Regions from separate parts of the Bacillus safensis genome, predicted to be linked through region 1. Evidence: riboswitches for the same ligand, from Rfam matches in the RefSeq annotation. Region 1 holds a riboswitch; the other holds the start of a gene.
The links. Region 1 has a riboswitch for glycine ahead of gcvT (glycine cleavage system aminomethyltransferase GcvT). Riboswitches for the same ligand answer to the same signal wherever they lie in the genome.
Positions count from the first base shown of each region.

Region 1 (8,563 bases):
GCTTCACGGCTTGAACAGCATTCTCGTTCCAAGGTCATAATGGAAAACATATGCTTTGTATAAGACGGATTCTCTTTCAGCTTGCAGATTTCATCATACAATGCTTGTTCTGTCGGAGAGAAATCAATGGAAATCGTTTTGACATGCCGTTTTGTCCACTCGATGCCTGTGTCTTGTCTTCGGTTTCGAATCATCACTTTATTGACGAGCTGTTTTAATCGGTCATGGTCTTCAAGCTGCAAGTCCTTTTTGGCAAAGAGATCTTTAAATTGATGTTCATTTCCTAGGTGGCCTGGCTTCAGAAGGGAAACAAGATTAAATATTTCTCCAATCCGGTTTTGAATAGGAGTGGCTGTCAGCAGCAGGCAGAACTTCTTATTCAGGTTTCTCACAAATTCATAGTTTTTCGTTTTATTGTTTTTCAGTTTGTGTGCTTCATCGATAATGACCATATCGTAGGCAATCGATAAAATCGTGTCTCGATGCGGCTGTCTTTTGGCTGTGTCAATAGAGGAAACGACAACGTCACACTGCTCCCACACATAGCTCTTTTTTTGTTCAACAGCATCAATATAAAATTTCGTCCGCAGCTCCTGTACCCACTGAGACACAAGGGAGGCGGGGACGAGAATGAGAATCTTTTTGGCAAGTCCACGAATCATGTATTCTTTGATAATGAGTCCTGCTTCTACGGTTTTTCCAAGTCCCACTTCATCTGCTAGAATGGCTTTCCCATTCATTTCTTCTACGACTCTTCTGGCTACTTCGAGCTGGTGCTTTAAAGGTGTGAATGCAGGCAGGTGCGCGGGAGCTTGCAGTCCCTCGAATGAATCAATGGCTGTGACTTTTTGAACCTGCGTCGCTAAACGATACATATCCCAGTTCGCCCAGGGGCCGTCTGCTGAAAGCCGCTGCTGAAATTCATTTGCCCATTCCTGATCAAAAATCGTTTGAATATTCAATGTGGTCGCCTGCCTTTCTTTCTAGTAGGATCTGATGAAATTGTTCTGTTTTTAAACGCTTCATTTTTTTGGAGGTCTCTAAAAGACTAGATATATGAATAAAAGCGAACGATATCGAAGGGTTATTTTAAAAATGTTAATGATTTTTCTGTTGCTCTTCATCCATTTCTAATGGTAGGATGTTGATAAGTGATCTAGAAAATAAGTCACCCATTTTGATAGTATGTCCAATAAATGTGAAAAATATGAGCGGATGATGGTATGGGGAGAGACTTGGCGGTTATTTTGCACTGGCAGGCGCCGAAGGAGCAAGCTGAATGATTCAGTGAATCTCTCAGGCAAAAGTACTCTTACCGGACGCAACTCTGGAGAGTGTTTGCTTAAGGGTTTTAGCAAACCACCAAAGGGGAAAACGCACAATGATATTGTGCTGTAAACTTTCAGGTGCAAGGACAGAGACTTCTTTTTGATAAAAGGGAGCGCTCTGTCCTTTTTTGCTGTGATTTTTTTCTGAAAATTCAGCTTGCATTTGCACTGTGAGAAAAAAGGGGGAAACGATTGATGTTGAAACGAACACCGCTTTTTCATGCGTATGAAACGTTTGGCGCAAAAACCATTGACTTCGGGGGCTGGGAATTACCTGTCCAATTTTCTTCCATTAAAGAAGAACATGAAGCTGTTCGAACAAAAGCAGGGCTTTTTGATGTGTCTCACATGGGTGAGGTGGACGTCAAAGGTCAAGATGCCCTTCCATTTTTACAAAGGTTATTAACCAATGATGTGTCTAAGCTGACAGACGGTAAAGCACTATATACAGCCATGTGTTATGAAGATGGCGGAACGGTAGATGACCTGCTCGTCTACCAAAAAGAAAAGAATCACTATTTGCTTGTCATCAATGCATCAAATATCGATAAAGACGTGGATTGGCTTTTGAAGCACCAAGAGAAGGATGATGTATTGATCAAAAATATGTCTGATCAAACCGCCTTGCTAGCGCTTCAAGGACCTTTTGCAGCTGACATCATCAAAGAGGTGGCGGGTGAAGAGGTGACATCGCTTAAGCCATTTACATTTTTATCAAAAGCTGAGGTCGCAAATAAAGAAGTGCTCGTTTCCAGAACAGGCTACACAGGGGAAGATGGCTTTGAAATCTACTGCCAGTCAGAAGATGCGGTCCACCTTTGGTCAGCTTTATTAGAAGCGGGGCAGCCGAAAGGACTCATTCCATGCGGACTCGGTGCACGTGACACCTTAAGATTTGAAGCAAGACTTCCGCTTTATGGCCAGGAGCTGACAAAGGATATCTCTCCATTAGAAGGCGGAATTGGTTTTGCTGTCAAAACGGATAAAGAAGCTGATTTTATCGGAAAAGCAGCACTTAAAAAACAAAAAGAAGAGGGACTGAAGCGAAAGCTTGTCGGCATTGAAATGATTGATAAAGGGATTCCGCGTACAGATTATCCAGTCTTTTCAGGAGAAAAGCAGGTTGGGATTGTCACAACGGGCACTCAATCCCCAACATTAAAGAAAAATGTCGGGCTTGCTTTGATCGAAACCTCAGAGGCGGAGCTTGGATCAGAGGTGGAAGTACAAGTTCGCAAAAAACGTCTAAAAGCCAAAATCGTCGCAACACCATTTTATAAAAGAGCCAAATAACGAGGGGGAATAGAGGATGAAGCACAGGTATTTGCCGCAAACAGAGCAAGATCAAAAAGAAATGCTGGATGTCATCGGCGTTCAGTCGATTGATGAGCTTTTTTCAGATATCCCAGAGAAAGTTAGATTCAAAGGAGCATACAACATCAAAGAAGCCGCATCTGAAACAGCGCTTGTCAGGGAATTATCCCGACTAGCTGCAAAGAATAAGGATACAGTTTCCTATGCATCGTTTCTTGGTGCAGGTGTATATGATCATTACCAGCCTGTCATTGTCGATCATGTGATCTCACGCTCTGAATTTTATACAGCGTATACACCTTATCAGCCGGAGATTTCGCAAGGTGAATTGCAAGCGATCTTTGAATTTCAAACAATGATTGCTGAGCTGACTGGTATGGATCTTGCCAACTCCTCGATGTATGATGGCGGGACGGCACTGGCTGAAGCGGCAATGCTCGCTGCGGGACACACAAAGAAGAAAAAAGTGGTTGTTTCTGAAACGGTTCACCCTGAATCAAGAGCGGTGCTGAAAACATACGCCAAAGGACAAAACATTGAAGTTGTTGAAGTGCCTGCGAAAAAAGGGCAGACAGATCTAGCTGCATTGGAAAAAGCGGTCTGCGATGATACAGCAGCAGTTCTCGTGCAATATCCAAACTTTTTTGGTGTAGTCGAGCCGTTAAAAGACATTGAACCCATTGCACATAAAGGAAAAAGCCTATTCATTGTCTCTAGCAATCCCCTCGCACTCGGACTATTGACGCCGCCTGGAAAACTCGGGGCAGATATTGTCGTTGGTGATGCGCAGCCGTTCGGCATCCCGGCTGCATTTGGCGGACCTCACTGCGGATATTTTGCTGTGACGAAAAAGTTGATGAGAAAAGTGCCAGGTCGTTTAGTCGGGCAGACAGAAGATGAAAATGGTGTTCGTGGATTTGTTCTGACCCTTCAAGCGCGTGAGCAGCACATTCGAAGAGATAAAGCGACGTCAAATATTTGCTCAAACCAAGCATTAAATGCATTAGCTGCTTCTGTTGCCATGACGGCACTAGGGAAAACAGGCATAAAAGATATCGCCTATCAAAACGTGCAAAAAGCCCATTATGCCAAGACGCAGGCAGAAAAATATGGACTGCAGGCGGATGTAGAAGGGGCTCATTTTAATGAATTTGTGATCAAGTTACAGGAGCCTGTGAAAGAAGCCAATAAACGATTGCTTGAAAAAGGAATCATCGGCGGCTACGACTTGGGGCTAGACTACCCAGAGCTTCAGCAGCACATGCTTGTAGCCGTGACAGAGCTAAGAACAAAAGAAGAAATTGATACGTTTATCAAGGAATTGGGGGATCGCCATGAATAAACAAGATCAGCTGCTTATTTTTGAATTATCTAGAGAAGGAAGAATAGGGTACAGCCTGCCTGATTTAGATGTACCTGAACAGGAGATCCCGTCTTTATTTGATGAGACGTACATCCGTGATGAGGATGCTGAGCTTCCTGAAGTATCTGAGCTTGATATTATGCGTCATTATACAGCATTATCAAGACGCAATCATGGGGTCGATTCCGGATTTTATCCTCTTGGCTCATGCACGATGAAATATAATCCAAAGATTAATGAAAAGGTTGCACGGCTTGCAGGGTTCTCACAGGTTCATCCGCTACAAGAGGCAGACACTGTGCAAGGTGCATTAGAATTACTATACGATCTAGGTGAACATCTTGAAGAAATTACGGGAATGGACGCTGTGACATTACAGCCTGCGGCAGGAGCACATGGCGAGTGGACGGGACTCATGATGATCCGTGCGTATCATGAAGCAAGGGGAGATCATCAGCGTACAAAAGTCATTGTGCCTGATTCTGCTCATGGAACGAACCCGGCATCTGCGACAGTCGCTGGATTTGAAACCATTACCGTCGCATCTGACGAAAACGGGCTTGTTGATTTAGAAGATTTACGCCGCGTTGTTAATGAAGAAACAGCTGCTTTAATGCTTACAAACCCGAATACACTAGGCCTCTTTGAAGAGAATATTTTAGAAATGGCTGAAATCGTTCACGGAGCGGGCGGTAAGCTTTATTATGACGGAGCCAACTTGAACGCTGTTTTAAGCAGAGCAAGACCAGGAGATATGGGATTTGATGTTGTCCACTTAAATCTTCATAAAACCTTTACAGGCCCGCACGGAGGCGGAGGTCCTGGCTCAGGTCCTGTTGGCGTCAATAAGGATTTGATTCCGTATTTGCCAAAGCCGGTGCTTGTGAAGAAGGAAGGCCGTTTTTACTTTGATCATGACCGTCCAGAATCAATTGGGCGCGTGAAGCCATTCTATGGCAACTTTGGCATTAACGTCAGAGCTTATGCGTACATCCGCTCTATGGGGCCAGACGGTTTAAAGGCTGTAACCGATAATGCCGTGTTAAATGCGAACTATATGATGCGCCGCTTAAGTGCTCATTATGATTTGCCGTTTGATCGTCACTGTAAGCATGAATTTGTTCTTTCAGGTAAACGTCAGAAAAAATTAGGTGTGCGGACACTGGATATTGCCAAACGATTACTTGATTTCGGCTATCATCCGCCAACGATTTATTTCCCGCTCAATGTAGAGGAATGTATCATGATTGAACCGACTGAAACAGAATCAAAAGAAACACTTGATGCATTCATCGAAGCAATGATTCAGATAGCGAAAGAAGCAGAAGAGAATCCTGAAGTGGTGCAGGAAGCGCCGCATACAACGGTTGTCAAACGTATGGATGAAACAAAGGCCGCACGGAATCCAGTTCTCGTTTTTGAAAGAAAATAAAGAAAAAAAGACTCAGGGGGAATCATGCTCCCAGAGTCTTTTTAGTTAGTTCTTCGTTTTAATGCGGCCGCCCCATTTTTTAAAGCCGCCTTTTAAATTATAAATCTCACGGCAGCCATTTTTACGTAAAGTTTGGGCTGCTTTTCCGCTTCTAAAATTATTTTGACAATAGAGATAAACAGGCTTGTCAGGACGTATTTCGTTTTTACGCTGCTTTAGCTGGGAAAGGGGGATATTTCTTGCCCCTAAAATATGTCCGCCTTCAAACTCATTTGGCTCTCTCACATCAATGAGCTGGGCTTTGCGGTAACCTTTAATAAATTCTTCTTCCGTCAGCGTTTTCATAATGCGCTGCTGATAAATGTAGCTGCCGATGGAATAAAGAACGAAAAGTCCACAAAGTGAGAGGACGATATAGTTGAATATTGACAATACAACTCGACTCCTTCTTGAGCATCAGCACAGTAGCCTGTCTGATGGTACGTTTTAGACAAATACTATTATAGTAAAGCATAAGAAACTTGTCATCATAAATGGTAAGAATTATTTTCAATTCCGTCCCTATTTGATAGACTGATGAAGAGAGAAAACCGGTGGTCACCACCATCATCTATCATTGACTACGTAAAAGAGAAGGGATTTTATATGCAAAAAGAGAAATGGTGTTTCATTGATTCAGGAAACCAAGACCCTGCCTTTAACATGGCAATGGACGAAGCCTTGCTTTATTGGCATAGCGAGAAGCTCATCCCGCCTGTTATCCGCTTTTATGGATGGGATCCGGCGACATTATCTGTTGGGTATTTTCAGAACGTTGAAAAAGAAATCAACCTAGAAGCCGTCAAGCGATATGGTCTTGGATTTGTCCGCAGACCAACCGGAGGACGGGGAGTACTTCATGACCAGGAGCTGACCTACAGCGTGATTGTGTCAGAGGAACATCCAGAAATGCCAGCGACGGTGACAGAGGCGTACCGCGTTATTTCAGAAGGCATTTTAGAGGGCTTTAAAGAGCTGGGACTCGATGCGTATTTTGCCATTCCTCGTACAGATAAAGAAAAGGAAAGCTTAAAGAACCCAAGATCATCTGTATGCTTTGATGCCCCTTCTTGGTACGAGCTTGTTGTAGAAGGCAGAAAGGTAGCGGGCAGTGCTCAGACGAGACAAAAAGGTGTCATTCTCCAGCATGGATCTATTTTAATTGACCTTGATGAGGACAAATTGTTCGATTTGTTCCTTTATCCAAACGACCGGGTGAGAGAGCGGATGCAGCGAAGCTTTAAAAACAAAGCGGTTGCCATCAATGAAATCTCAGACCGAACATGTACAATAGACGATGCGCGTGCTGCGTTTAAAAGAGGGTTTGAAAAAGGATTAAATATTGAGCTTGAACCTTATGAGCTGACAGATGAAGAATTAGCGTTTGTCCATCATCTCGCCAAAACGAAATATGCCTCAGATGATTGGAATTACAAGCGTTAAGCCGAAGGACACTCCTTGTTTTTTAATGAACGATGGTGTAGAATTGGATTGATTATTAAGTAAAGGTGCATTATGGAGGGGTTTTATGACTACACCTAGTATGGAAGATTACATTGAACAAATTTATATGCTGATAGAAGAAAAAGGATATGCCAGAGTCTCTGATATTGCAGAAGCACTCGCTGTCCATCCCTCCTCTGTAACAAAAATGGTTCAGAAGCTAGATAAAGATGAATACCTCATTTATGAGAAGTATCGTGGTCTAATTTTAACCCCGAAAGGCAAAAAAATTGGAAAACGTCTCGTATACAGACATGAACTGCTAGAGCAATTTTTAAGAATCATTGGTGTAGATGAAGAGAAAATTTATGATGATGTAGAAGGCATTGAACATCATCTCAGCTGGAACAGCATTGACCGCATCGGCGATCTCGTTCAATTTTTTGAAGAAAACGATGAGCGATCTGTTCAGCTGAAAGCGATTCAAAAGAAAAACGAACAAACAAATCAAGAATCTTAATCAAAAAGGACACCCTCAGCATGGGTGTCCTTTTTGATTAAAGTTCTAATTGAAAGCAAAAGCTCCTACACTATTATTAGCGTGAAATCAAAGGGGGCTCCTTGATGAAGATAGATGGTGTGTTCTCAGGTGGAGGCATTAAGGGGGCAGCGCTTGCAGGTGCCTATGAAGCGCTTGAAGCGAGAGGATTTCAATTTGTCCGTCTTGCTGGTACAAGTGCTGGAGCAATCATTGCTTCACTCATCGCAGCAGGTTTTACAAGCCAGGAAATTCGTACGCTTTTAGATGAAATGGATGAGCATCAATTGCTTGATAGGAGATGTCAATTCATCCCGTTTAAAATGCTCAGGTGGGTATCCATTTACTGGCGTCTCGGTCTTTATAAAGGAGACCGGCTGGAAAAATGGCTGACCGATGTGCTAAAACGAAAAGGGGTCACCGTGTTTGGAGACCTCAAAAAAGATTCACTGAAAATCGTTGCGTCCGATTTAACGAATGGAAAAATCCTCGTGCTGCCAGACGACCTTCCTTCATATGGCTTAAATCCAGAGCGGTTTTCCGTGGCGAGGGCTATTCGAATGAGCTGCAGCCTGCCGTATTTTTTCGAACCTGTCAAACTGAAGTCTTCAAAAGGCATTTGTACCATTGTAGATGGAGGAGTGCTGAGCAATTTTCCAATTTGGCTGTTTGCTGAAGAGAAAAAAAGACCGTTCGTCGGTGTCACATTAACGCCAAACGAAAAAGAACGCCCTCAACACTCCATCCGCAATGCGTTTGAACTGTTTGGCGCTCTTTTTGAAACGATGCGTGGTGCTCATGACGAAAGACATATCGCCACAAAACACGAACGTCATATTATTTTTATTCCTGTAGAACACGTCATTGCCACTGATTTTCAACTCATGACAGAAAAGAAAAAGGCGCTCGTCGATCTAGGCAGACAGAAGGCCGAGCAATTTTTAAAAAGCTGGACATTTTAAAATAAGGCGCGATTCTTCTTTTTGTTTTTCTTGCCTTCAATCACAGTCAAATGTGTTTGGCTTTTCTTTTTGAGAAGGACGGGCTTAGACTTGTGGTCAGTCGGCACGCTTCGCAGATGAGTGACCCGATTTTTCATCTGGCTT
Region 1 covers NZ_CP154909.1:2,211,157-2,219,719, reverse strand. Annotated here, with positions in the region: gene AAYR28_RS11320 (DEAD/DEAH box helicase) at 1-962, opposite strand, end outside; glycine riboswitch at 1,216-1,322, shown strand; glycine riboswitch at 1,326-1,420, shown strand; gene gcvT (glycine cleavage system aminomethyltransferase GcvT) at 1,524-2,621, shown strand; gene gcvPA (aminomethyl-transferring glycine dehydrogenase subunit GcvPA) at 2,638-3,984, shown strand; gene gcvPB (aminomethyl-transferring glycine dehydrogenase subunit GcvPB) at 3,977-5,437, shown strand; gene AAYR28_RS11300 (rhodanese-like domain-containing protein) at 5,483-5,863, opposite strand; gene AAYR28_RS11295 (lipoate--protein ligase family protein) at 6,083-6,919, shown strand; gene mntR (transcriptional regulator MntR) at 7,005-7,439, shown strand; gene AAYR28_RS11285 (patatin-like phospholipase family protein) at 7,544-8,419, shown strand; gene AAYR28_RS11280 (SA1362 family protein) at 8,416-8,563, opposite strand, start outside.

Region 2 (8,563 bases), 1.4 Mb from region 1:
TCTTTACCTAATACAAAAGCAGCGATAAATGCGACAATAAATGAAATGACTGCTCCAATGATAGCAAACATCAGATTTCGCGGAAGTTCATCTGATATAAACATCGACATGCTTGCTAATCCTGGGCCAACAAGCACAAAGGCTTGTATACCAACTAAACCAATGAAAATTCCGCCAACAAACGAACCAATCATAACACTTCCAAGGACTCGCTTATTTTGAAGTGTCACACCATATAACGCCGGCTCTGTGATACCAAAAAAGGCTGAAATCCCTGCCGAAATGGCTGTTGATCTGAGTACCTTGTCTTTTGTGCGTAGTGCCACAGCAAAACACGCTCCACTTTCCGCAATATTATGCGCAAGTGATGCCGGTAAATAAAGCGCTTCTTTCCCAAGGGTTCCCATCGTTGTGACTGCATAAGGGACCATTGCTTTGTGCATGCCTGAAGCAACCATGAATGGGAGGACCGCTGCTAAAATTGCGACAGCTACCCAGCCTACCGTATTAAACATCGCAAGAATAATAGATGAAAAGCCTTGCCCCGCTGTAAAACCAATCGGTCCTAACAGAAGTAACGTAACTGGTACAGTAATGACCAATGACATCATCGGAACGAAGAAAATTCGAATTGGTTTTGGTGAAAACCGCGTAAAGAATTTTTCCATTTGCGCGTAAAGCAATACAGAAAGGATTGCCGGAAACACTTGATACGCATAAGCTATATTTTTTACATCGAATGACAGTAATTGCGCACCTTCTGTAAGCATTGCTGTCATGTTCGGCAGAAGGAGCGCACCGACTGCTGATAATGCGACCAGTGGGTTTACTTTTAGTTTATTCGCCGTCGTTACAGCAACTAATAAAGGCAGAAAGTAAAGTGGTGCATCACCTACCATGTTCAGTATTTGATAGGTTTGTCCCTTTGCATCCATCCAGCCTAATAAAGAGAAAAGGAGAAGAAATGATTTTAAAATTCCTCCGCCTGCGATAGCTGGTACAAGAGGCTGGAAGACACCGACAATAAAATCTAACAGGACTGTGCCTGCTTTTCTCTTTTCTTTTGGCTGATTGGATGGCACGTCTTGGCTTGATGAGCTGCTGCCTATTAAACTTGTTACCTTTTGATACACTTCAATGACGTCATTCCCAATCACCACTTGGCATTGTCCTGACATTCTGACAGCTATGACACCTGGTGTTTTTTCTAGTGCTGGTACATCTGCTTTTTTCTGATCAATTAGCGTGAAGCGAAGTCTTGTTGAACAGTGCTCAAGGTGCGCAATGTTTTCTTTGCCGCCTATATGCTGTAAAACGTCTTTGGCAACTTGTGTGTAATCCATTTTTTCTCCCCCTTTTCTCATACACGAGACCTATATTTTGGCAATAAAAAAAGGACCTAAAACGACAAATAAAAGAAATTCATCGTTTTTAGATCCTGCCTGCATGACCAGTCACATGTCTAATTTATTCATATTGGATTTGTTTTTAGTATATATTGATTATATGAAAGCGTCAACATTTATTTTTCTAAAAATTATTAAGGTCTATAGACCCAAATTCATTTTCCTTAATTAGTTGAAGCGTTTGCCTTCCTCTCTTTTTTTCACCAATAACTATCTTCATTATAAAAAACCAGATAAATTTATTCATTCATCTGGTTATCATCATCTATTTTTTCTTTTCTTCTGCCTGCTTTTTAAATGCTTCAGATTGTTTTTGATATTCCTGCTTTGAGACTGGTTTAAATTCTACGATGCCGCCTGCTATTTTCAGAGGAAGTTTTATTGATTTTGCACCTCGATTCGTTGAGCCTACGATAATACCAGTTTTGTGCTCTTCGATTTGAGGATAGGTACTGATATCAAACATGATTCCATCAGAAACACCACCCGCTTTATGTTTCGTCTCTTTATAAGGTTCACCACCATCCCCTGGAACTGTTCTCATTAGAAAGGCCCCTGACCATTCAGACTCAATATGCATGTGCTTTACTTGTAGAAATAGTTGGTATGTACCATCCTCCGCAGTATACAGATAACCATAAGCACCTGTTACTTTCTTGATGTAGTCTCTTAAATAATCATAAAATCTAGTTTCTGAGTCATCAATTAACTCATCATATCGATCTTGAATGGCTTTTTGATACGCATTTAATTTTTTTTGATCAACTGCTTTGTATGTGATGCTTTTGTTTTCACCTTGTTTTTTCACAGAGAGATCTTTTCCAGCAACATGTACTTCATACATCACCGAATCTTTTCCTCGCTTCACTTCAAATTCATAACCGTTTTCAATTGCTTTTCCAGTTAATTGATATTTATGTTTAAATAAATTCGGATCAAAATGCATTTCCGGACTTTCTTCTAAAATGGTTTCATTCAAGTGACCGGTTACTTTCCCTTTTCTCTCCGTTACCTTAAACCAATTCACGCCCTCTTTTGTTTTCTGCGCAAAGGCGTAGGATTGATTCAATGCACTCTTTTTTCCGATTGCTTGATAGGCTGACCAGCTGACTGCACCAAGGACTAATACCGTCAGGACAGCCACAAACCAGATTTTCGATTTACTCATACGTACCCCTCCAATATATAATCTGATGAAAGATCATCCATATATATGAGTGATTCACCTCTCTGATTAGCAAAATCAGGTAAATATCCACTCCCTTTATCGAATTTATTTTTCAACAACCCCTTGTATCTGCCACTTCACATCATTTATTATATATCTAAAAGATATATCATTTAGATAGGTGTGCTGATATGAAAAAATACAATGATACGACGTATGCGATTTTAGGTATTTTAACGACTGATTGTAAGTCAGGGTATGAAGTGAAGCAATTAATTGATAGAAGCCTGCATCATTTTTGGAAAATCAGTTATGGACAAATTTATCCAGCTTTAAAGTTAATAGTCGAGGAAGGCCTTGCGGAAGTTTCACCTGCTGCTGCTTCTGGCCGCTCAGACAAGCGGGAATATCATTTGACTGAAAAAGGACTGAATACGTTAAGAGAGTGGCTGGCGCAGCCGCTCGATCAGTTACCAACAGAGCGTAATGAGGTGTTATTAAAGTTATTCTTTGGTCAATATCTTTCGTTTGAGAAGAAACTAGTGCTTTTACAGGATTATGAGCGGCAGCTTCGTATTCGTTATGAAACTTATGTTTCAATTGAACAAAACATTCAAGAGCTTTATCCAGATGAAGCGGATGCGAAGTATTGGCTGTTTACTTTAGATTATGGAAAAAGAGTGGCTCAAGCAGGAATTGATTGGTGCGTGGACACATTCCATTCGATGAAGAAGGAAGGGTAAATGAATGAAAAAAGACATACGTGCGGGTAGATTTACAACGGACAATTCTGATTCGATTGTTGTGTTCATCATCGGAATGAGGATCAACAAACGCTGGGCCATTCATCAATGGCTGCCTGTGTTCATGGCGATGCCTGGCATGATCAAGGAGCTGTATACCCATCAAGATGAGCTTGGCTTTCTTGGGACAGAGAATTACTTTGGATTACGCACGACAGCGATGATTCAATATTGGAAATCAACAGATGACCTCCTTGCCTATGCCAAGATGGAGAAGCATTTGGCTGCTTGGAAAGAATTTAACCAAAGAACACGAAATAATGACGCCGTCGGAATTTATCATGAAACGTACCAAATTCAAGCCGGCTCGTATGAATCCATCTACGTGAACATGCCTTCCTACGGACTGAGCCAAGCAAAATCCCCTATTTCAATAAGTAAAGGTCAACAAACAGCGAAGGACCGTCTGAATACAACAAATTCCTAGAGAGCGATTCTCTAGGAATTTCTTTTTGTAACGGTCACAAAATGCTTTAATATGCGGGCTGTTAATCCCCATATGGTGTAGTTTTCGTAATCATAAAACCATTCCTCAATCGAACGGCTTCCCCAGCTGTATTTTTCACCATTCATGATTTTTTCATAAGGGAAGTCCTCTCCTGGTGTTGGCTGAACGGATACATGATGTAAGTATGGCTCATATTGGCTGAGCCATGATAGAGGCACGGTAAAAGTCTCCTCTACTTCTTCTTGATTAAAGGAGTGTTTCACTTTTTGCTCATCAATGATACCGACATATGGGTATACCACAAAAGATGGAGAAGCGATATAAGGACTGAGCTGTCCAAGGATCTCGACCGATTCTGGCGGAATGCCCAGCTCTTCATGTGTTTCTCGCAGTGCAGCTTCCTGTGCAGTTTCGCTGCCGTCAAGCTTGCCCCCAGGAAAGCTAATATCCCCCGGCTGTTTTCTCATGGTCAACGATCGGACCTCAAATAATATATGCCAATCTCCATTTACTTGCACCAAAGGGATAAGGACTGCTGCTTTGAACGCTGTCTCTTCTCCAATGAACAACGGTTGTGATTGATGTAAGTCATTTTTTAATTGATCAATGAACACGGACATCACCTGTTTTCTGTTTCTCTTTCCTTTAGCGTATCATGGTTCACCTTTTCAATAAAGATGATCTTTCTGACAATTATTTTTATCATTTTGACAACTTTACTTGTCAAAATGAATATAATGCTTTACAATCAAGGAAAGATTTCAACCAAAATTGAGGTGACAGAATGAAAAATCGGTTAAAAGAGCTTCGTGCGCGAGATGGTTTAAACCAAACTGAACTTGCAAAGCGTGCAAAGGTCTCTCGTCAAACCATCAGCTTAATGGAACGAGATGAGTTAATGCCGTCTCTATTGCTCGCTGTTAAGCTTTCACGAATTTTTCAGGAACCCATTGAACGTATTTTTCTATTCGAGGAGGATGAACTCTCATGAAAACTGTATACAAAATGCTCTTAGGTGCTCTCCTTGGCTTTCTCGGCGCTTACTGTCTGCTGGCAGCCGAATTTGAAATGACACTTCTTGATGTTGCATTTGAAGCCACTCTTGTCATCAGTGGATTGACGATTTTATTGATTATTTATTGTTTTTCAGGGATTTCACGTATGAAAAAAAGAGTATCTCTTTCGGTTTCTGGAGATGAAGAGGATGAACTGGAGGCAAAACAATATCGGACCTTTACTGATTTGACTTTAGCCAATACGGTAAGTACCATTTTTTCCATTGTTGCCATCGGTATCGCGATCGTCACCGAGCAGCCCATTTGGTTGATTCTCGTCAATGCTGCTTTATTTATTGTCTCCATTATCAGTTCATATATAGCGATATCTGTTCTAAAGCTTGTCTACCCTAATCGCAACCTGCCAAGTCCATCTGACAAAGATTATAGTAAAAAGCTGCTCGCTATTTCAGACGAAGGCGAAAAGCATGTGATGCTTGGCGGACTGTTTCACACGTATCAAATGATGAATGTTCTATTGACCGGCGCCATGTTTATTTTGATTGTGTATTCCCTTGGAGCCAATCACTCTCAGCTTTTCTCAATCATGGTCATTGGTGTTGTTTTGATCATTTTGAATGCAAATTATGTGCTAAAGATTAGAAATCGTTAAATGAACAAAAGCACAGCCTAATGCAAAGGCTGTGCTTTTTCCGTTCATTATGACGCGCGGCGTTTCTTTCGTGCATAAATCAATAGTAAGAAACCAAACCAGACCGGCGTTAATAAGAGCGCGGGGCGTGTTGCATCTGCAAACAGCATGATCACTAGAATCGCAGCGAAGAGAACCAAAACACATATATTCACAAAAGGTGTGAAAGGTGCTTTAAAGGTAGATGCTTCATGCAATTCAGGCCGTGTTTTTTTATATTTCAAATGGCTAATTAAAATAATACTCCATACCCAAATGAAACAAATGGCACTGATCGTTGTCACAATACCAAAGGCTTGTTCGGGAATCAGCTTGCTTAAAAGAGCTCCAACCGATACCACAATCGTCGAAACAAACAGGGCATTGCTTGGGACAGCATGCTTGTTCAGACGTCCGAAGGAAGCTGGACCCTGCTTTTGATGACTAAGATTATACAGAATACGGCTCGTCGAGAACATGCCGCTATTACAAGCTGATGCCGCAGACGTCAACACAACAAAATTAATGAGCCCTGCTGCTACTGGTATCCCAATGAGTCCAAAGGTTTTCACAAAAGGACTTTCTGATGCGCTGAGTTCAGTCCATGGGTTGATACATAGTAAGACAAAAATCGCTCCCACATAGAAAAATAGAATTCTTAATGGAATCTTATTAATCGCAGAAGGGATGTTTTTTTGCGGATTGGCTGTTTCTGCTGCGGACACACCGACCAGTTCAACTCCCACATACGCAAAAATCACCATCTGGAATGACAATAAGAAACCTGTGACACCATTCGGGAATAACCCGCCATGAGACCATAAATTCGTTACTGTCACCGGTCCGGCATCTGTTTGAAAACCAATGATTAAAAGAACCATTCCAACCCCGATCAATAATAGAATCGTAATTACTTTAATGAGTGCAAACCAAAATTCCATTTCTCCGAAAAGCTTCACCGTTAATAGATTCAATCCTAGTAAAATCAATAAACAAATGATGGCAGGAATCCACTGCGGGATGTCAAACCAATACTGCACGTACACACCGACCGCAATGACATCCGCCATCGCTGTCATAATCCAGCAAAACCAATAGGTCCATCCTGTCACAAAGGAAGCCCACGGGCCGAGATAGTCCTCTGCAATATCGGTTAATGACTGATAGCCTGCCTTCGATAAAAGCAATTCTCCGAGTGCCCTCATGACAAAAAAGATGGCCATCCCGACAATTAAATAAGCAAAAATGATTGAAGGGCCTGCCAATTGAATAGCCTTTCCGGATCCTAAAAACAGCCCGGTTCCAATGGTTCCGCCAATGGCAATCAATTGTACATGACGGTTTGATAAATCTCGTTTTAATTCTTGTTGTGCCAATGCTAACACCCTCCTACGACACGATCTTATCCTGAAATAATGAACCCTTTAAAAAAGTCCATAAAAAAAGAGATTGGATGCGCTCCAATCTCACGGTCATAAAAGAATAGCAAAATAGAGAAAAGTCATACACGGCATCATCCATGCACCACAAATACAATATTTCGTACTCTTCTGTCCTTTTGCCTGAGATTGTGAACCCTTCGGCGCCGCACATACATGCGGTCTCTCCAGAAGCTGCTCCTGCTATAGTGTGACCCACAGCATTCATAGCCTTCGTTATTTAATTAAAATGTTGCTATTTCTGAATAATTTCATATTTTACGCCTCAATCTGAAAGCTGTCAATGGTAATCTTTTATGATTTACGGCGTTACTCATATGTCTTCACTTCATCAATCCCCCCTGATTCATGTATAATAAATCAAAAGATGTTCGGCTCGTCTGATAGAGAAATCCCTCTTGATGATGAACAAAGTTAGGCAATCCATTGAAGTTGGTGAAGATAAATGAAAAAAATGAACAAGCAGCGTGTCACATTACAGGAAGTCGCCAAGCATGCCGGTGTCTCGACTTCAACGGCATCACTCGTTGTTCGAAATAATCCTAGAATCTCTGAAGCCACTCGAAACAAAGTACTGCAATCCATGGAGGAATTAGGATACGTATACGACCGCGTTGCTGCCAACATGCGGTCAAAAAGCTCAAATATCGTGGGTGTGATTGTGACGGATATTTCTAACACCTTTATTTCGGAGTTTTTAATTGGCGTACAAACCACGCTTGAGTCACTGGGCTATACTGTTTTACTTGGTACGACCTTTGACAGTGTCGATAAACAGGAGCGGCTCATTTCCACCATGGTAGAGCACCGAGTGGGCGGGATTATTTTAAACCCAGCTTCGAAAAGCTCTGCTCGAACGGTCAAACAATTAAATCAAATTCGCACCCCAAAAGTACTGGCAAATCGTGAATTATCAGATGTGCAATGTGACTATGTCGGTGTTGATTATGAACAAGGTACTTGGATGGCGGTTCATCATCTTCTTCAAAAAGGGCATCGCCGCATCGCTTTTTTAGGCGGCATCAAGACTTCTTCGACTTGGATTGAGCGGATGAAAGGTTTCAAAAGAGCTCATGACGAAGAAAATGTGACGATTGATGATTCTCTTATTATTGATATAGAACCTACTCGTGAAGGCGGGAAAGAAGCACTTGCCCAAGTGATGGATCAGCCTGAGCCCCCTACTGCTATTTTTTGTTTTAGTGACTTATTCGCTTTTGGGGTCATTCAAGCCCTGTCAGCACGGGGCATCAAGCCTGGTGAAGATATCGATGTCGTTGGATTCGATAATGTTCCTGAAGCAGAAATGTATCATCCGCCGCTCACCACTGTTTCCTCCTTCCCACGATCCATCGGGGTAAAAGCAGCGAACCTTTTATATCATAAAATGAACGAACAGGATGAAGAGCTGCAGCGATTGATTTTAAAGCCTCAACTTCATATTAGAGAAACCTCTCCATCATGATGAAAAAGAGAATTGTGTGCAGCAATTCTCTTTTTTTATTGATCAAGTCAACTATTTCTTTGTTTCATTTTTCTTTTTTTAAATCACAAAGTCATAAACTTGACACATTTAAAATGCAGGAGTATATTTATCTCGTTGCTTCTTTTAG
Region 2 covers NZ_CP154909.1:3,580,343-3,588,905, forward strand. Annotated here, with positions in the region: gene AAYR28_RS18385 (beta-glucoside-specific PTS transporter subunit IIABC) at 1-1,343, opposite strand, end outside; gene AAYR28_RS18390 (hypothetical protein) at 1,672-2,574, opposite strand; gene AAYR28_RS18395 (PadR family transcriptional regulator) at 2,766-3,317, shown strand; gene AAYR28_RS18400 (DUF4188 domain-containing protein) at 3,322-3,804, shown strand; gene AAYR28_RS18405 (NUDIX hydrolase) at 3,816-4,439, opposite strand; gene AAYR28_RS18410 (helix-turn-helix transcriptional regulator) at 4,610-4,816, shown strand; gene AAYR28_RS18415 (DUF3169 family protein) at 4,813-5,493, shown strand; gene AAYR28_RS18420 (amino acid permease) at 5,541-6,887, opposite strand; glycine riboswitch at 7,052-7,131, opposite strand; gene AAYR28_RS18425 (LacI family DNA-binding transcriptional regulator) at 7,396-8,415, shown strand.
Region 2: another riboswitch for glycine. It lies ahead of AAYR28_RS18420 (amino acid permease); the one in region 1 lies ahead of gcvT (glycine cleavage system aminomethyltransferase GcvT).